DNA from 3 places in the Kitasatospora sp. NPDC098652 genome. Region 1 is predicted to be linked to each of the others. Evidence: riboswitches for the same ligand, from Rfam matches in the RefSeq annotation. Region 1 holds a riboswitch; each other region holds the start of a gene.
What was found. A riboswitch is a leader RNA that binds a small molecule or an ion and turns the genes downstream of it on or off. The one in region 1 is predicted to bind S-adenosylmethionine.
Positions count from the first base shown of each region.

Region 2: linked by a shared signal. The riboswitch ahead of thrC (threonine synthase) and the one ahead of ACIQWA_RS28890 (aminotransferase class V-fold PLP-dependent enzyme) in region 1 are both predicted to bind S-adenosylmethionine.
Region 3: linked by a shared signal. The riboswitch ahead of ACIQWA_RS32910 (IclR family transcriptional regulator) and the one ahead of ACIQWA_RS28890 (aminotransferase class V-fold PLP-dependent enzyme) in region 1 are both predicted to bind S-adenosylmethionine.

Region 1 covers NZ_JBIWAQ010000016.1:65,399-71,854, forward strand. Annotated here, with positions in the region: gene ACIQWA_RS28870 (NYN domain-containing protein) at 1-1,091, opposite strand, end outside; gene ACIQWA_RS28875 (hypothetical protein) at 1,381-1,644, opposite strand; gene ACIQWA_RS28880 (rhomboid family intramembrane serine protease) at 1,875-2,657, shown strand; gene ACIQWA_RS28885 (Lrp/AsnC ligand binding domain-containing protein) at 2,700-2,981, shown strand; gene ACIQWA_RS28890 (aminotransferase class V-fold PLP-dependent enzyme) at 2,985-4,349, opposite strand; SAM riboswitch class IV at 4,402-4,519, opposite strand; gene trpD (anthranilate phosphoribosyltransferase) at 4,792-5,868, opposite strand; gene ACIQWA_RS28900 (hypothetical protein) at 5,988-6,413, opposite strand.
Region 2 covers NZ_JBIWAQ010000022.1:127,284-133,739, forward strand. Annotated here, with positions in the region: gene ACIQWA_RS34030 (hypothetical protein) at 1-155, opposite strand, end outside; gene groL (chaperonin GroEL) at 306-1,928, opposite strand; gene ACIQWA_RS34040 (cold-shock protein) at 2,275-2,478, opposite strand; gene ACIQWA_RS34045 (MoaD/ThiS family protein) at 3,029-3,307, opposite strand; gene thrC (threonine synthase) at 3,335-4,615, opposite strand; SAM riboswitch class I at 4,633-4,768, opposite strand; gene ACIQWA_RS34055 (glucosyl-3-phosphoglycerate synthase) at 4,918-5,940, shown strand; gene ACIQWA_RS34060 (trehalose-6-phosphate synthase) at 5,979-6,456, shown strand, end outside.
Region 3 covers NZ_JBIWAQ010000021.1:62,663-69,118, forward strand. Annotated here, with positions in the region: gene ACIQWA_RS32905 (sialidase family protein) at 229-1,851, shown strand; gene ACIQWA_RS32910 (IclR family transcriptional regulator) at 1,941-2,654, opposite strand; SAM riboswitch class I at 2,854-2,996, opposite strand; gene ACIQWA_RS32915 (transporter suffix domain-containing protein) at 3,112-3,405, shown strand; gene ACIQWA_RS32920 (MarR family winged helix-turn-helix transcriptional regulator) at 3,414-3,869, shown strand; gene ACIQWA_RS32925 (hypothetical protein) at 3,930-4,328, opposite strand; gene ACIQWA_RS32930 (hypothetical protein) at 4,571-4,828, shown strand; gene ACIQWA_RS32935 (SRPBCC domain-containing protein) at 4,961-5,407, shown strand; gene ACIQWA_RS32940 (ArsR/SmtB family transcription factor) at 5,404-5,808, shown strand; gene ACIQWA_RS32945 (hydroxymethylcytosylglucuronate/cytosylglucuronate synthase) at 6,101-6,456, shown strand, end outside.

The sequences.
Region 1 (6,456 bases):
ACCGGTACGTCCAGGTCCTGCCCGTCGAACACACAGGTGACCTCCGCCTGGGTGCGCTGGGCCAGCATCGCCAGCCCGCCCAGCAGCCGGATCCGCTGCTGCTCCAGCGGCAGCGCCGGATACCCGGTCTTGGTCACGTTGTAGCCGTCCACCACCAGGTGCACCTGCGGGATCGCCAGCAGCTGGTCCAGCAGCGCCGGGTCGTCCTCGGCCAGGCCGCGCCGGGCCACGTCGTGCGGCGAGGCCGCCCCCGGCACCACCGCCTCCACCAGGTCCGCCGGGCGGATCTGGGAGACCGGCAGGGCCAGCTCCCGCTGCAGGCCCTGCGCCGACTGCAGCACGGTGTCCAGCAGCAGCCGCAGCCGCATGTCCTCGACGCTGCGGCCCTCCCGGGCCGAACGGCGGCCCTGCTCGACCGCGGTCTCCAGTTCGGACACCCGGTGCCGCAGCCGCCGCGCCTCGGACTCGGCCGCACTGCGCTCCCCGGCGGCCTGCGCCCTCGCCGCCTCCAGCTCCCCGGTCACCCGCCGGGTCTCGGCCTGCGCCCGCCGGGTGTCGCTCTCCAGCGACCGCACCTTCTTGCGCAGCGACTCGGCCTCCCGCCGGACGCCCTCGAACTCCGCGCGCTGGCGCTCCAGGTCCGCGCGCGCCGCGGCCCGCACCTCGGCCAGCTCGGCCTGGAGCTTCTCCACCAGCCGGGAGGCCTCCGCCGCCGCGTCCTCGGCGCCGGCCCGCTCGGCCTCCTCGCCCGCCTCGGCGACCAGTCGGCTCCAGCCGGGCGAGCGCACCAGGTAGGCGGCGGCGGCGACGTCCATCGGATCGGCGGCGCCGGGGACGGTCCCCGACTCCAGCGCCTTCACCAGGTCCGGCTGGCCCAGCCGCAGCCGCTCCGCTATCCGCACCCGGAAGGCCGGCTCGGACTCCAGCGCCGCCGCCAGCGCGGTGGCCGCGTACTTGGCCCGCCGCGCGGGGGTGAACTTGACGTACTGACGCAGGCTCTGCGGCAGCTCCCCGGGCGGCAGCCCGCCCAGCGCGTCCGAGGCCAGCCCGACCACCCGCCGGCGCACCCCCTCGGGCAGCGGCCGGTCCAGCTTCTCGGCCGCCCGCTCGGCACCCGCACCGGCCGGGGCCGCGCCGGGGCCCTCCGGGAGGTCGGTCTCGGACGGGCCCGGCTCGGCGGCCGGCTCCGGTGCCGGCGCAGCGGGCTGAAGCCCCTGCGCTTCGCCGGGCTCCCTCGCTGCGTCCACCACGTCCTCGGCTCCGATCCTGGTCCAGCGGGTGCGGCCGCGGCCGCCCCTGTCGTCACGCTCCGTGCGTCTTGTCTGTATTGTCCCGTGCGGTGGACGGCGGCGTCGCGCACCGCCCACCGCACCGGCGGGGTCAGCCCTGCGCGGCGGGGGCCTCCACGCCCTCGGCACCCGGACGGGCCACCAGCTCGACCTGGTCCACCGCGTTGCACCAGCGGCAGCGCACCGACTCCACGGTCTCGCTGTGCACCTCGGTCTCCTCGACCCGGGATTCGCCGGCCAGGTCGAAGTGCAGGAACTCGGTCACCCGCGCGGAGCGGGTCACGTCGAAGCGGGTGAGGTTGCCGCACAGCGTGCAGCGCCAGCGCGTCTCGGCGGTCGGAGCGGCGACGGTCATCGGGGGGTCCTCTCGGCTGGTCCCTGGGCGGGCGAGGCGCTCCCCCCGGAGCCCCGGCGTCGGCGGCGGGAGGCGGGAATGCCCGCCCCAAGCCTATTGCCTGGGGCAACCACCAGGACCACCGGTCAGCCGAGATGACCGGAGCCCGTCCCGCCCCGCCGGACGGCCCAGTAGTCCACCTGCCGTAAACCGCCGTGTCACCTGCCGCGCCCGGAGGGATGCTTGGCCGCATGGCGCTCACGGCCCCCGACCACACCGATGCGCGGGACGGCCGCCCGGCGCTGCCCGCCCCGGCGGTCACCTACGCCCTGATCGCGGTCAACACCCTGGTCTTCCTGCTCGGCCCGGCGGCCGGCCTCAACCCCCTGTACGGCACCGGCCAGACCCGGATCTGCGCCGAGCAGCGGTACGAGCAGCGCTGGGGCGCCGTCCCCGCCGAACTGCTGACCGGCCACCCGCTGACCGCCGGGCAGCTGGCCGAGGCCCCCGACCCGGTCCCCGGCTGCCCCGCCGCCCCCACCCCGGGCAAGCACCCGGCGGTGTCCGCCCTCACCGGCCTCTTCCTGCACGCCGGCTGGCTGCACCTGCTGGGCAACCTGCTCTTCCTGCACGTCTTCGGCCCGACCGTGGAACGCCGGGTCGGCCGGGCCAGGTACCTCCTCTTCTACCTGGCCGCCGGCTGCACCGCCTCGTACGGCTTCGCGCTCGCCGAGTCGCACGCGCCCGACTCCACCCGGGTCCTGATCGGCGCCTCGGGCGCGATCTCCGCCGTGCTCGGCGCCTACCTGCGCTTCCACCCGCGGGCCCGGGTGACCACCCTCGTCCCGCTGCTCCTCTTCCTCCCGCTGCGCTTCCCGGCCTGGCTGGTGCTCGGCCTCTGGTTCGCCCTGCAGTGGTGGTCGGTGCACTCGGCCGGGCCCGGGGTCGCCTACCTGGTGCACGTGATCGGCTTCTCCGCGGGCTTCCTGTACGCCTGCACCGTGGTCGGCCACCCCCCGAGACGCCCCGGCTGAGGCCCGATACGCTGGCCGCACCCGCATCAAGGAGCCCGAACTGTGATCACCGCCATCGTCCTGATCAAGACCAGTGTCGACCGCATCCCCGAGATCGCCGAGGCCATCGCCGCGATCGAGGGCGTCAGCGAGGTGTACTCGGTGACCGGCGGATACGACCTGGTGGCGATGGTCCGGGTGCGCCGCCACGACGACCTGGCCGAGGTCATCCCGGGCCGGCTCAACAAGGTCCCGGGTGTGGCCCACACGGAGACCCAGATCGCCTTCCGCACCTACTCCCAGCACGACCTGGAAGCGGCCTTCGCCCTCGGCCTGGACGAGTAGGACTCAGCCCGCGCGGCGCGTGTCGGCGACGCAACGGCCGCCCTCGTTGCGGTAGTTCCACGCCGCGCCGTCCGTGACCAGCTCGCGGACCGCGGCCAGGAAGCGCTCGACGTGCTCGTCCGGCGTGCCGGCCCCGAAGCTCACCCGGATCGCGTTCAGGCTGCGCTCACCGGGCAGCGAGGGCTCGGGCGCCCCGCACTCGGAGGGCGCCGAGTCCTCGTCACCGAGCAGGGTGCGCACCAGCGGGTGCGCGCAGAACAGTCCGTCGCGCACGCCGATGCCGTACTCGGCGGACAGCGCGGCCGCGAAGTGCGAGCTGTTCCAGCCCCGGACGACGAAGGACAGCACGCCCACCCGGGCCGAGCCCGCCCCGAACAGGTTCAGCACCCGGACCTCGGGGATCTCCGCCAGCCCCGCCGTCAGCCGCTCGACCAGCTCCCGCTCCCGGGCCTCCAGCGCGTCGAAGCCGGCCTCGGTGAGCGCCCGACAGGCCGAGGCGATCGCGTAGGCGCCGATGACGTTCGGCGAGCCGGCCTCGTGCCGGGCCGGGCCGGTGTGCCACTGCACCGCCACCGAGCCGTCCAGCTCCCGGGCCACCGTCCGGGTCGCCCCGCCGCCGGCCAGGTAGGGCTCGGCCGCGTCCAGCCAGTCGGAGCGGCCGGCCAGCACCCCGGCGCCGAACGGCGCGTACAGCTTGTGGCCGGAGAAGGCGATCCAGTCGACGCCCAGCTCGCGCACCGAGACCCGGTGGTGCGGGGCCAGCTGGGCGGCGTCCAGCACCACCCGGGCGCCGTACCGGTGCGCGGTCCCGGTCAGTTCGGCGACCGGCCACAGCTCGCCGGTCACGTTCGAGGCGCCGGTGACGCACAGCAGCTTCGGGCCCTCCGGCGCCGCGGCCAGCGCCTCCTCCAGCGCGGCCACCGCCTCGGCCCGCGAGCGCGGCGCCCGCAGGTAGCCGACCTCCAGCCCGGCGTGCGCCCACGGCAGCAGCGAGGCGTGGTGCTCGGTCTCGAAGGCGAACACCCGGGTGCCGGCCGGGACGGCGGCGGCCAGCAGGTTGAGCGAGTCGGTGGTGGCGCGGGTGAAGACCACCTGGTCGCCCGCGCGCAGGTCGAGGAACTCGGCGACGGTCCGGCGGCTCTGCTCGAACAGGTCGGTGGACAGCTGGGAGAGGTAGCCGGCGCCGCGGTGCACGCTGCCGTAGTAGGGGGCGTAGGCGGCGACGTCGTCCCACACCCGCTGGAGCGCCGGCGCGCTGGCCGCGTAGTCGAGCGCCGCGTAGCCGACCTTCTCACCGCTGACGAGCGGGACCTCGACGTCGTGGCCGAGGACGGCGAGCGGGGCGGTGGTTCCGAGGGAGAGGGACATGGGGATGCACTCCTTCACGGGGTAAGGGACCCCGGGAGTGCAGATCGTCCGGTGTCCGCGCTTGTCGCGCGGACGGCTTGCCCGGCGACCCGGTCCTCACCCAGGGCACCCCGCCACGGACGGAGGGTTGCCGGACAGCCAGCTGGGGCTTGACGCTGTCACTCATGACCTGGCGAAGACTCTAGGTCGGGTACGTCGGACGGTCAAACAGGCATCCACCATCCGGACTGTGTCTTCGCCCGCTCGCCTCCGGGGCGCTCGGACCCGGTGCCGACGGTCGTCGCTCCCGCGCTCTCCCCCAGCCTCCGGCCGGGGGGACCCCCATCTCGCTTGTCGCTCCTCGACTTTCGGCACCGGCGCGCCCCTTCGGCTCGGGGCGGGTACATCGGGGCGGACACGAAGGGCCCGTGCCGACGAATCGGCACGGGCCCCAACTACCGCCTCAGATCCGGCTGGTGGCCTCCGACCAACGCCGCAGCAGGTCCTGCGCCCGGCCGGAGTCGATCGCCTCGGCCGCCCGCGCCATGCCCGCCGCGAGCTGCTCCGCCAGCGGGGCGTCGCCCAGGTCCAGTGCGACCAGCGCCGCCGCCGTGTTCAGCAGGACGGCGTCCCGCACCGGCCCGCGCTCCCCGGCCAGCAGCCGGCGCGCGACCTCGGCGTTGTACGCGGCGTCGGCCCCGCGCAGCGCCTCGATGCCGACCAGCTCGATGCCGACGTCCCGCGGGTCGAAGGTGGTCTCGGTGACCACGCCGTCGCGCACCAGCCAGACCCGCGAGGTGGTGGTGATGGTCAGCTCGTCCAGCCCGTCGTCGCCGCGGAACACCAGCGCGGTCGCCCCGCGCCGGGCGAGCACCCCGGCGATCAGCCCGGCCAGCCGGGTGTCGAAGCAGCCGATCGCGTGCGAGGTGACCCTCGCCGGGTTGGTCAGCGGGCCGAGGATGTTGAAGGCGGTGGGCACCCCGAGGTCGCGCCGCGCGGTGGCGGCGTGCCGCATCGAGGGGTGGAACTTCGCCGCGAAGCAGAAGGTGAGCCCGACCTCCTCGGCCACCTGGGCCACCCGCCGGGAGGAGAGGTCCAGCGCCACCCCGAGCTTCTCCAGCACGTCCGAGGAGCCGCTGGAGGAGGAGGCCGCCCGGTTGCCGTGCTTGACCACCTTGGCCCCGGCCGCCGCGGCGACGATCGCCGACATGGTCGAGATGTTGACGGTCTTCGCCCGGTCCCCGCCGGTACCGACGATGTCGACCGCCGGGCCGGGGATGTCCAGCGGCTCGGCGTGGTCGTACATCGCGTCCACCAGGCCGGCGATCTCGTCGACCGTCTCGCCCTTGGCCCGCAGCGCCACCATGAACCCGGCCACCTGGACGGGGGACGCCTCGCCGCTCATGATCCGGTCCATCGCCCACGCGGTGGACGAGCGGTCGAGGTCCTCCCCCTTCAACAGAGCCGCCAGGAGGTCCGGCCAGGTGCGGACCACCTGCGCGGGGTCGGTACCACCGTTCGCAGGGTTCACGTTCACCATGGCTGACTCCAGCTGTTGTCGGTTCCCCCGCGAGGGGGGACGTCCGTACGGATGGAGCCAGCCTATCGAGCGGCGGGGCGCCTACGGCGCCCTCATCTCCAGTACTGAGACGGCACCGCTCAACGCGTGGCCGGGGCCCGCTTGGCCAGCCGGGCCCGCAGCAGGGTGGCGACCGCCTCGGCCAGCGCCACCGGGTCGACCGGGCGGGAGATCGCGGCATCGGCCCGGCTCCAGGCGGCGAGCCAGGAGTCCTGCGGCCGGCCGATCAGCACCAGCACCGGCGGGCACCCGTAGATCTCGTCCTTGAGCTGGCGCCCGAGGCCGAGGCCGCCGGCCGGCACCGCCTCGCCGTCCAGCACGCAGAGGTCGACGCCGCCCTTCTCCAACGCCTTGAGCACCGCGGGGGTGGTCGCGCATTCGAGGTAGGACAGCTCCGGAAGATCCTCGGCAGGGCGACGGCCGAGCGCCGTCAGCACCTGCTCGCGGGTGTTGCGGTCGTCGCTGTAGACGAGGACGGTGAGCGTCTCGTCGGTCGTGTACGCCATGGACCCTGCTCCCTCAAGTGTGATCCGGACCACGTTCACCTGA
Region 2 (6,456 bases), on a different contig from region 1:
CCGTCCGGCCACTGCTCCAGCCACCAGCGGCGGTGGGTGACGGCCTGTTCCACCAGCGAGACGACGGCGGCGTCCGCCACGTCCCGCGCGGTGAGGTCGGCCAGGATCAGGGCCCGGGCGTTGTGCAGGGCGGTCTCGATGTCGTCGGAAGCCATCCGTCCATTCTCCGCGGCCCGCCCCTGGCTTCAAAACACAGGCCCGGGGCCGAAACGCGCCCCGCGCCCGAAACGCCGCGTGGGCGGCCCCCCGAAGGGAACCGCCCACGCGGACGAGGATCAGCCGATCCGATCGGAGTCCGATCAGGATCAGAAGTCCATGTCACCGCCCGGCATGCCGCCGCCGGCGGCCGCGGCGGCCTTCTCCGGCTTGTCGGCGATGACGGCCTCGGTGGTGAGGAACAGCGCCGCGATGGAGGCGGCGTTCTGCAGCGCGGAGCGGGTGACCTTGGCCGGGTCGATGATGCCCTCGGCGATCAGGTCGACGTACTCGTTGGTGGCGGCGTTCAGGCCGTGACCGGCGGGGAGGTTGCGCACCTTCTCCACCACGACGCCACCCTCCAGGCCGGCGTTGGTCGCGATCTGCTTGATCGGGGCCTCCAGCGCCACGCGGACGATGTTGGCACCGGTGGCCTCGTCGCCCTCCAGCTCCAGCTTGTCGAAGGCGACACCGGCCTGCAGCAGCGCGACGCCACCACCGGCGACGATGCCCTCCTCGACGGCGGCCTTGGCGTTGCGGACGGCGTCCTCGATGCGGTGCTTGCGCTCCTTGAGCTCCACCTCGGTGGCCGCGCCGGCCTTGATGACGGCCACGCCGCCGGCCAGCTTGGCGAGGCGCTCCTGGAGCTTCTCGCGGTCGTAGTCCGAGTCGCTGTTCTCGATCTCGGCGCGGATCTGGTTCACGCGGCCGGCGACCTGCTCGCTGTCACCGGCACCGTCGACGATGGTGGTCTCGTCCTTGGTGATGACGACCTTGCGGGCGCCACCCAGGAGGTCCAGACCGGCGTTCTCCAGCTTGAGGCCGACCTCCTCGGAGATCACGGTGCCGCCGGTGAGGACGGCGATGTCGCCGAGCATGGCCTTGCGGCGGTCGCCGAAGCCCGGGGCCTTGACGGCGACGGACTTGAAGACGCCCTTGATCTTGTTGACGATCAGGGTCGACAGGGCCTCGCCCTCGACGTCCTCGGCGATGATGACGAGCGGCTTGCCGCTCTGCATGACCTTCTCCAGCAGCGGGAGCAGGTCCTTGATCGAGCCGATCTTGGAGTTGGCGATGAGGATGTACGGGTCCTCGAAGGTCGCCTCCATCCGCTCCAGGTCGGTGGCGAAGTAGGCGGAGATGTAGCCCTTGTCGAAGCGCATGCCCTCGGTGAGCTCGAGCTCCAGACCGAAGGTGTTGCTCTCCTCGACGGTGATGACGCCTTCCTTGCCGACCTTGTCCATGGCCTCGGCGATGAGCTCGCCGATCTGGGTGTCGGCGGCGGAGATGGAGGCGGTGGAGGCGATCTGCTCCTTGGTCTCCACGTCGGTGGCCTGGGCCAGCAGCTGGTCCGAGACGGCGGCGACGGCCTTCTCGATGCCGCGCTTGAGGGCCATCGGGTTGGCGCCGGCGGCGACGTTGCGCAGACCCTCGCGAACCAGGGCCTGGGCGAGCACGGTGGCGGTGGTGGTGCCGTCACCCGCGACGTCGTCCGTCTTCTTGGCGACCTCCTTGACGAGCTCCGCGCCGATCTTCTCGTACGGGTCCTCGAGCTCGATCTCCTTGGCGATGGAGACACCGTCGTTGGTGATCGTGGGGGCGCCCCACTTCTTCTCCAGCACGACGTTGCGACCCTTGGGGCCGAGCGTGACCTTCACTGCATCGGCGAGCTGGTTCATGCCACGCTCAAGGCCGCGGCGAGCTTCCTCATCAAAGGCGATGATCTTGGCCATCAGAAGTGGTCCTCCGGGACACGGTCGACTGCTCGGACCAAGGGGTGCCCGCGACGGACGGCCCTGGTGCGCGGAGGTCCATTCCCCTACCGCTCCCGGGGGCCTCACCGACCCGGTCCGCTGTCACTCTCACACTGTGAGTGCTAACGCCAATGATTAGCACTCCGGGTGGTCGAGTGCAAGCCCAATGACCGACCCGCGAGCCACCGTCCGCCCCCGCGCGGGAGCCCGGACGGCCCGCCCGGGGAACGCGAACGGGCCCGTACGACGCGTGTCGTACGGGCCCGTCGAGAAGCGAGTGGTCACCAGCCGTGGGCCGCGCCGAGCTCCTGGGTGCCGGAAGAGGTCAGACCGCCGCGCGGACCATGTCCGCCTGCGGGCCCTTCTGTCCCTGGGAGATCTCGAACTCGACCCGCTGGCCCTCCTCGAGGGTGCGGTAGCCGTCCATCTGGATCGCGCTGTAGTGGACGAAGACGTCCGCACCACCGTCGACCGCGATGAAGCCGTAGCCCTTCTCCGCGTTGAACCACTTGACGGTGCCCTGAGCCATTCCGAACTCCCCTAGTGCTGTGCTGGCCCTTCACGGGCCCGCAGGTCGCGGGCCCGGGTCTGGTTTGAAGGCCGGCCCGGGGAACCCCCCCTGGGCGCAGCCGTGCACGCCGCAATCCTCCGCAGCGGGGCGCCGGACGGCTTCCGTGAGCGGCTGATTACGTCGACCGCCGCTGAATGTATCCGGATCGACGCCCTCTGCAACAGGGTCAGCCGCCGGGAATTCCGCAGCCCCGTCAAGAGACAAGAGCGAACAAACCGGGAGAAAATCGGCAATTAGCGCCGGACATAGCGGACGAATTACTCAAATGCCTGCAGGAATTCTGACATCTGCCTGACATGTTTCACGGCCCCGGCCCCGGGGCGGTCTCAGCGTCCGGACGAGCTCCGGCGAAGCACCCACTGCCGGAAGGGGAAGCCCTGTTCCCAGCAGAGCCACACTCTACTCCGACTCCGACCGAAAATATTCCCGCCGAAATGCAAGCGGCCGCCCGCACGCACGGAGAGTGGAATTCCGTACGCGCGGACGGCCGGGAAACGGCGGGAACGGCTCAGCAGCCGCCGGCCACCGCCGGAATGATCGAAACGCTCGCACCGTCCGTGATCCCGGTCGCCAGACCGTCGGCGAACCGCACGTCGTCGTCGTTCACGTACACGTTGACGAAGCGGCGCAGCTTGCCGGTGTCGTCCAGGATCCGGGCCGCGATGCCCGCGTGGTTGTGCTCCAGGTCGGCGATGACCTCGCCCAGGGTGGCCCCCTCGGCGGTCACCTCGGCCTCGCCGCCGGTGTAGGTGCGCAGGATGGTGGGGATGCGGACGGTGGCGCTCATGACTCTCCTAGCGGGGTGGGGGGTGGATCAGGCGGACGCGAGGCCGGCGGCGTGGAAGGAGTCCAGCGTCGGGCGGATGACGGCGGTCATGCCCGCCTCGGAGACGGCGTCCAGCGTCTTGAGGCCGTCCCCGGTGTTGATCGCGACGGTCTCCTTGGCGGGGTCCAGCAGACCGGTCTCCACGAGCTTCTTCAGCACGCCGACGGTCACCCCGCCCGCGGTCTCGGCGAAGATCCCCTCGGTCCGGGCCAGCAGCCGGATCGCCGCCACCACCTCCGCGTCCGTGACGTCCTCCACCGCGCCGCCGGTCCGCCGGGCGATGTCCAGCACGTACGGGCCGTCCGCCGGGTTGCCGATCGCCAGCGACTTGGCGATGGTGTCCGGCTTCACCGGCCTGATCACGTCCCGGCCGGCCTTGAACGCCGCCGACACCGGCGAGCAGCCCTCCGCCTGGGCGCCGAAGATCCGGTACGGCCGGTCCTCGACCAGGCCCAGCTTGATCAGCTCCTGCAGCCCCTTGTCGATCTTCGTCAGCTGCGAGCCCGAGGCGATCGGGATGACGAGCTGCTCCGGCAGCCGCCAGCCGAGCTGCTCGCAGATCTCGTAGGCCAGCGTCTTGGAGCCCTCGCCGTAGTACGGCCGCAGGTTGACGTTGACGAAGCCCCAGCCCTCGCCGGCCGGGTCCCCGATGAGCTCCGAGCAGAACCGGTTCACGTCGTCGTAGTTGCCCTCGATGCCGACCAGCTCACCGCCGTACACCCCGGCCATCACGACCTTGCCCTGCTCCAGGTCGTGCGGGATGAACACGCAGGAGCGGAACCCGGCCCGGGCCGCCGCCGCGCCCACCGCACCGGCCAGGTTGCCGGTCGACGAGCAGGACAGCGTGGTGTAGCCGAACGCCCGGGCCGCCTCGATCGCGCAGGCCACCACCCGGTCCTTGAACGAGTGCGTCGGGTTGCCCGAGTCGTCCTTGACGTGCAGCTGCGCGGTGAACCCGAGCTCCCGGCCCAGGTTGTCCGCCTTCACCAGCGGGGTCCAGCCGGGGTTCAGGTTGGGCTTCGAGGCGACGTCGGCCGGCACCGGCAGCAGCGGCGCGTACCGCCAGATGGACGCGGGGCCGGACTCGATCCGCTTGCGCAGCTCCTCGGCGCGCTCGCTGCCGAACTCGTAGGCGATCTCCAGCGGCCCGAAGCACTCCGCACAGGCGAAGCTGGGGCCGAGCGGGAAGCGGGTCCCGCATTCCCGACAGGACAGCGCGGCCGCGGGGCCGAGGTCGACGGAAACGGGTGCGACGGTGTCGATAGCCATGATGGCGGAGGCCTCTCTCCTCATCTTCCCCGCGGCGCGGATGCGCCACAGGCCGGAATTGGCACCTGTCCCGCCGGGGCCTGTCGACGACAGCCGAGCGAGAAGGTTGCCGGGACGTCAACGGGCCGTTCCCTCAGTCCCTCTGGATGAGCTTGTGAAATTGTGGTGGTGCGCAGCGGCGACCCCGGCGTGCAAAGGTCCGGCCGCTGTACGAAGACTGTATCCGAAGGCGTCAAACCTGAACGGGACCGTCCGCCAAGCGAGATGACCCGTCCCACCCGATCCCGCCGAGGAGAGTCACCGTGCCCGCCGAACCGACCCACGCGCTCCTCCCGCAGGCGGCGTCCTGGCTCCGCCGCCGCTCGTGGAGCGCGGCCGATCGGCCGGTCGACGCCCTCCTCGCCGCCAAGCGGCGCACCGGCCGGACGGTCAGCGTCGTCCTCCCCGCCCTCGACGAGGAGGCCACCGTCGGCGACATCGTGCGCACCGTCCGGCGCGAGCTCATGGACCGGATCCCGCTCGTCGACGAACTCGTCGTGGTCGACTCCGGCTCCACCGACGCCACCGCCGCCGTCGCCGCCGAGGCCGGCGCCCGGGTGGAACACCGCGACCGGATCCTCCCCCGGCTGCCCGCCGTCCCCGGCAAGGGCGAGGTGCTCTGGCGCTCGCTGCTGGTCACCCGCGGCGACATCGTCTGCTTCATCGACGCCGACCTGCGCGAGTTCGACCCGGCCTTCGTCTCCGGCATCGTCGGCCCGCTGCTCACCGACCCCGACATCCACCTGGTCAAGGCCATGTACGACCGCCCCCTCGAAGTCGGCGGCTCCGCGGCGGGGGACACCGGCGCGATCGTCCCCACCGGCGGCGGCCGGGTCACCGAACTCGTCGCCCGCCCCCTGCTCAACCTCCACTGGCCGGAACTCGCCGGCTTCGTCCAGCCCCTCGGCGGCGAGTACGCGGCCCGCCGCTCACTGCTCGAACGACTGCCCTTCCCCACCGGCTACGGCGTCGAGATCGGCCTCCTGATCGACGCCCTGGACCTGGTCGGCCTGGACGCCCTCGCCCAGGTCGACGTCGGCGTCCGGCACCACCGCCACCAGGACGGCCAGGCGCTCGGCCGGATGGCCGCCACCATCTACCGCACCGCCCTGGAACGCCTCGACCGCTCGCACCGCCTCAAGGCCTCCGCCGACCTCGTCCACCCCCACCTCACCCAGTTCACCCGCGACCCGCACACCCGCGCCTTCACCGCCCACACCCACCCCGTGACGGCCCTGGAACGCCCCCCGATGCACACCGTCCCCGAGTACGCCACCCGTCGTTGACGGGTTTGCCACCCGGACCCCCAGGCAACATCCCAACCATGGGCGATCTCACGACCGAACGTTCGAGTGCGACCGGAACCGCCCCCGTCCTGGTGGCCTCCAACCGGGGACCGGTGTCCTTCGGCACCGCCGACGACGGCACGCTGACCCTGCGCCGCGGCGGCGGGGGCCTGGTCTCCGGCCTGTCCGCGATCGACGACCCCACCGCCGTCTGGGTCTGCGCGGCCCTGGGCGACGCCGACCGCAGAGCCGCCCGGGAGGCCCCCGACGGCCGCCTCGACCGCGCCGGGCACGAGGTCGGCGGACAGGCCGTACGGATGCTCGACATCGACCCGGAGACCTTCGCCCGCGCCTACAACGGCGTCGCCAACTCCACCCTCTGGTTCGTCCACCACCTGCTCTACGCGACCCCCACCGCGCCCTCCTTCGACGCCGACTTCCGCACCGAATGGGCCGCCTACCAGGCGTACAACGCCGCCTTCGCCGCCGCCCTGGCCGCCGAAGCCGCCCCGGGAG
Region 3 (6,456 bases), on a different contig from region 1:
GGCGGGGACGGCGGCCGATGGTACGGACTCGGTAAGGAGCCCGCGCGGACCGTTGGCGCGCCCCCTGCCGCTGGCTAGACTCGCGCGGCCGACCGGACATCGCGGCCGACCGACCGGGCATCCCGAGCGGCCGACCGGGTGCCGACTCCCGTTCGGCACCGGAGCAGAGCACAGCGCAGCACCACCCAGGACACCAGGCACCTCCCGCCGACGACCATGGGGGTCTCCATGCAGTTCCGCACCAGGGCACCACTCGCCACCGCGACCGCAGCGCTCCTCCTCGCCGCCGTCGCCGCCGGTGCCCCTACCCCGGCCGGTGCGGCCGCGGCCGGCGCGAACCCGCCCGACGCCTCGCCCGGCGCACCGCTCGCCGTGATCTCACCCGGCGATCCGTACGCTTCCTGCGACCTCGGCGCGGACGGCGACGGCACCAACTACCCGGGCGCGGAGGAGGAACCGTACGCCGCCGCCAACCCGCTGGATCCGGCGAACACGATCACCATCTACCAGCAGGACCGCTGGTCCAACGGCGGTGCCCGGGGCCTGAGCTCCAGCTACACCACGGACGGCGTGCACTTCACCCAGACGGCCCTGCCCTTCACCCACTGTGCGCCCGGCGGGCTGGCCTACCAGCGGGCCTCCGACGGCTGGGTGAGCTTCGGCCCCGACGGCACCGCGTACGCCAGCGCCCTGGTCTTCGACGCCACCACGGCGCGCAGCGCGGTGGCCGCCGCCACCTCCACCGACGGCGGGCGCAGCTGGCAGCACGTCACCGAGCTGATCAGCGACGACGACCCGGCGATCACCGACGACAAGAACGCCGTCACCGCCGACCCCGTGCACCCGGGCGTGGCCTACCAGGTCTGGGACCGGGTGGACCAGGCCGCCGGCCCGACCCCGGTCTTCGACGGGCCGGGCTACCTGTCCGTCACCCGGGACCACGGCCGGACCTGGTCCCCGGCGAAGCCCTTCGTGACCACCGCCACGACGCCGAACACCCAGACCATCGGCAACCAGATCGTGGTCGACCCGCGCACCGACACGCTGTACGACTTCTTCGACTGGATCACCTTCACCGACGCGACCGCCACCACCGTCAGCGACGTGCACTTCGGCATGGTCAGCTCCACCGACCAGGGCCGCACCTGGAGCCGGCCGGTCCGGGTCGCCACCGACACCTCCGTCCCCGAGGTCCACCCGAACGCGCCCGCCGACGCCACCAAGTCCCTCCGGGCCGGCGCCGGCCTGCCCAGCGTGGCGATCGACCCGCAGACCGGTGAGCTGTACCTCGCCTACGAGGGCTCGGAGTCCACCGGCGGCAGGTTCGACGCCATCCAACTCGTGCACTCCACGGACGGCGGGCGGACCTGGAGCGGCCCGACCCGGCTCAACCAGGCCCCGGGCGCACCGGCGTTCACCCCGTCCATCACCGTGGCGGCCGACGGCACCGTGGCCGTCAGCTACTACGACCTGCGCTACCTCACCCCGGCCGACACCTCCACGCTGCCCACCGCCGCCTGGCTGCTCAGCTTCCCGCGCGACGGCGAGAACAGTCCGGTCGAGCGGCAGATCTCACCGGTCTTCGACTGGCTCCAGGCGCCCTACGCCGGGGGCCACTTCCTCGGCGACTACCAGGCCCTGATCACCGACGGCCGCCTGGTCCGCCCGGTGCTGGTGACCGCCAACAGCGGCGCCCCGCTGAACTCCACCGACGTGTACAGCGGCCGCTTCCGGCCGGACACCCTGCGCAGCCCGGGCGCGGCCGCACCGACCACCCAGGCGGCGCGCACCGGGGCGCGCGCTGGGGCGCCCGCCGTCGGCCCGCGCGCCGTGCAACACCTGCGGCGCTGACCCGACCGGCGGCCGGCGGCGCGGAAACGCTCCGCGCCGGCGGCCGCTCGGCCTCGAACGCCCAGGTCCGAGCCGGGCCGACGGCCCGGTCAGGGCCGGTGCAGCGCGTCCGTGAGGTGGCCCGCCGCCTCGATGACGGCTTGGGACAGGCGGGCACCCGGGTGCCGGCTCAGCCGTTCGATCGGCCCCGAGACGGAGACCGCGGCCACCACCCGGCCGGCCGGGCCGCGCACCGGCGCGGAGACGGAGGCGACGCCGGGCTCGCGCTCGCCGATCGACTGGGCCCACCCCCGGCGCCGCACCCCGCTGAGCGCGGTGGCGGTGAACCGGGCACCCTGGAGCCCGCGGTGGAGCCGCTCGGGTTCCTCCCAGGCCAGCAGGACCTGGGCGGCGGACCCGACCTTCATCGGCAGGGCGAGCCCGACCGGCACGGTGTCCCGCAGCCCGAAGAGGCGTTCTGCGGCCGCCACGCAGATCCGGACCTCACCCTGCCGGCGGTACAGCTGGGCGGTCTCGCCGGTGACGTCGCGCAGGTGGGTGAGGACGGTGCCGGCCGCGGCGAGCAGACGGTCCTCACCGGCCGCCGCCGAGAGTTCGGCGAGCCGCGGGCCGAGGACGAACCGGCCCTGGAGGTCCCGGCCGAGCAGCCGGTGGTGCTCCAGTGCGACGGCGATCCGGTGGGCGGTCGGCCGGGCCAGGCCGGTGGCGTCGACCAGCCCGGCCAAGGTGGCCGGGCCGGCCTCCAGGGTGCCGAGGATCGAGGTGATCTTGTCGAGCACGCCGACGCCGCTCGTGTTCTCCATGGACGGGTACTCCAGTCTCAGATCCCGTGAGCGACGGGTGGGTACGGCTCACGGGCGCTCCGTTGGGGTGGGAGCGGGGTGGTCAGCGGGGACAGGCCTGCGGGAACAGCAGATCGCCTGCGCCGAGCACGAAACGGGTACGCGAAAGGGCCGGGGCGGGAAGCGCCCGGGCGAAGGACAGCACTGAGAGCACCGTGTCTCCTCATCTTCCCCGCGCCACGTTGGCGACAGGCCGGAGTTGGCACTGACCCCGGACGGCACGGCGCGTACTTCGGACGCCGGGTCGAACGGGGAGTTGCCGGGGCTTCGTAGGGCCGGTCCCTCCACCCCTCTGGATGATTCGCGAAGTACCATACAAGATTTCCCGGGCGCCCCGCCAAACCTTTCCCGAACACCCCGCACCCGGAGCCCGCCGGGGTCCTTGACCACGGATTATTTAGATTTCTAAACTATTTCCATGACTGCGACCCCGGCGACCTCAGCATCCCCAAAGAAGCCGCTCAGGTTCAGGATCGGCATCGCGCTCCTCATCCTGAGTGCCCTGACCTACGTGGCCGTCCTCGTCATCCTCTTCCTCCCGCTGGACTCCGGCGCCAAGGCCGCCGCCTTCGGCGGGACACTCGTGGTCGCCGAGACGAGTGCCCTCATCGGCATGGCCGGCGTCGGCAAGGAAGCCGTCCGGGCGGTCAGGTCCCGCCTGGGGCTCAGGAGGCGCAGCCGCGCCGCCGAGCAGCCGCCGACCGCAGAGTGACGAGCCCGATGGTCACCGGCGAAAGACCCGGCGGCGCCGACCTGCACGCCCGCAGCGCCCGGCTCAACCAGCTCTTCGCGGACCTGCGGCTCCTCTCGGAACGGCACGGGCCCCGCTACGACGAGTTCGGGCTCACCGCCCAACAGCACCTCGTGCTCGGGCAGATCGTGGCCGACCCGAACGTCACCCCCAAGGACCTGGCCGAGCGCCTGGGCGTGTCCAAGGGCGCTGTCAGCCAGCACCTGGCGCGCCTGGAGAAGGACGGCTACCTCTCCCGGCAGCGCAGTCCCCAGGACGGCCGCGTCCACGTCTTCCGCCTGGAGGCCCGTGGCACGGCCTACCGACAGACCGTGCTCCGGTACGAGCGGGAGCTCCACGACGCCTACGTCGCGAAGCTCTCGGCCACGGACATGGCGGAGATCGAGTCCGCACTCGGGAAGTTGAGACGGGTCTTCGAGGGCTGACGCCACCCGCCCCGGACGCCACTCGTCAGCGACCTCAAGTGATCGCTCGCTCGAGATCGCTCACTTGAGATCGATCACCAGACTCCCGGCCCGCGCCTCCTCGCTCGTGACCTTCTTCCTCGGGTGCCAGAGGACCTGCACCGAGTAGGAGTCCGAACCCCCCGGCACGTCGGGCAGCACGATCGGGAACCGGCAGGCGGAGTCGTGGTACTCGCCCTGCCCCAGGGCGCCGGTCGCGACCACCCGACCCGCCGAGTCGCGGACGGTCACCAGGGCGTCCTTGTCGACGTCGTCCAGGTCCTTGGCCCCGTTGCAGGGGCCCGACTTGGTGGGGTCGGAGGTACTGATCCGCGCCTGGCCCACCAGCGTGAACGACTCGTCGTCCCCGGGCCCGGACACGCCCCAGGCCAGCCCGACGGCGCCGGCGCCGACCACGAGTCCGGCAACCGCGAACACCACCGGGGCCTTCCACCACCGGAGTTGGGGTCCCTGCGCAGCCTCGGGCGGAGCCGCCTCCGTGGCGGGTATCGGGGCAGCACTCTCTTCATACGATTCGTCAGGCATTCGCACAGGATGGCACCGAGCAGCGCCGCTGACGAGGAAGTTCCGCGAACGGAGCCCCACCGTGCGGCCGCCACCGACCGGCCGCACTGCCCGACCGCGGTGATCGGCGACGGCCAGGCCACGGAAGAATGGGGCGGGTGACCAGCACTCAGCCGCTCCCCCGGGGCCTCACCGCCCTCATCCCCGACGCCCGCACCCGGGCCACGCCCGGCGAGCGGGCCGCCTCCCAGCTCCTCCACCTGCGCGAGGCGACGGTGCCCGTGCCGGTCCTCGCCGCGGCCGCCGAGCTGATCACCCCGCTGTTGAAGGACGAGGACCCGGCGACCCGCGCGGCCGCCACCGCCGTCCACACCCGCCTGCTGGCGGCCATCGAGGAGGCCACCCCCGGGCGATAGCCCGCCGGGACGGGGCGAGGCCGGACCCCTCGGCGACGGACCCGCGCGAGACGCAACCCTCGGGTTGCACCTGGTGATGCGACGTGCAACTCTGGAGTTGCACCCACTGTCCGCGATGGAAGGAGCCCCCTCATGAGCGAGGACCGGATCGAACGCGAGACCCTGATCGAGGCGCCCCTGGAGCGGGTCTGGTCCCTGGTGGCCGAGCCCGGTTTCTGGGTCGCCGACAAGGCGAGCCTGCCCGGCACCGTGGCCAGGGAGGGCGAGGAACTGGTGGCCAGGAACCCGGAGTACGGCGACTTCCCGGTGCGCGTGGAGAAGGTCGAGCCGCCGACCTACCTGGCCTACCGCTGGGCCAGCGCGTTCCCCGGGGAGGAACTGCGCGAGGACAACAGCACCCTCGTCGAGTTCACCCTGACCCCGGAGGACGGCAGGACGCGGCTGCGCGTGGTCGAGAGCGGCTTCGCGACACTGGCCGGGTCCGAGGAACTGCGCGGCAAGGCGGTCGAGGACAACACCGGCGGCTGGCGCCAGGAGCTCGACGCGCTCAGGACGCGCGCCGAACAGCCCGCCGCGTGACCGACCAACCCCACGGCGCCGTCGAAGCGGTCGACACCGTACTCGCGGCCCTGGCCGACCCGACGCGACGCCGGCTGCTCGAACTGATCGCCGCGCAGGGGGAGGCCACCGCGACGACGCTCGCCCGGCACCTTCCCGTCTCGCGCCAGGCCGTGGTCAAGCACCTCGCCGTCCTGGACGCCGCCGGGCTGGTGAGCAGCGGCCGCGCCGGGCGCGAGGTGCGCTACACGGTGCGGCCCGCGGCGCTCGACACCACGGCGCGCTGGATGGCCTCGCTCGCCGCCGACTGGGACCGCAGACTGGCGCACATCAAGCACGTCGCCGAGGCGGCGGAGCGGGAGTCGCGAACAGGTCGTGACGACGCGTCACGCCCACCGGAACAGCCCCACGGAGGAGTCTGACCAGGTCGACCGCCTGACGGCACGCCCCGGGTGCGGCCGGTCGCCGAGCCGCCGACCGACCGGCCGTTCACCTGCCCGTCGACCCCTCCGTTCGTCAATGCACCGAACGGGAGCTTCACCTTTCGGGGTGGTTAGCTCTCGCTTTTCCGTAGGTAGTCGAACCGACCCTTCTCCGCGCGCCTGGTACGAATACGGAGCGACAGAAGATCCGGTACGGGCGGGGGAGTTGACAGGGATGCGGGCGAGCACGGGGATCACGAGGGCAGAGGCCACGACGGCGGGGACCACGACAGTGGGGGCCACGACGGCGAGGGCCACGACGACGGTCGCCGTGGCCGGGGTGGAGTTCGGCTGGGGCAGCTCGGGGAAGTTGAGCGCGGTGCTGTCCGCCCTCCGGGCCCGCGGCGGCGAGCGGCTGAGATTCATCGGCCTGGCCTCCGGGCTGGGCAGACAGCTGCTCGCCGAACAGCCGGTGGAGCGCTGGTTCGACCTCCCGGACGAGCGGTCCGACCAGGAACTGGCCCGGATCGTCCAGGCGCAGCGCGTGCGGGCGGCACTGGTGGTGCTGGACGGCGCGCTGGCCAACGCGCTGCGGGCCTGCGGGGTGCCGGTGGTGTTCGTGGACAGCCTGCCGTTCCTCTGGACGGA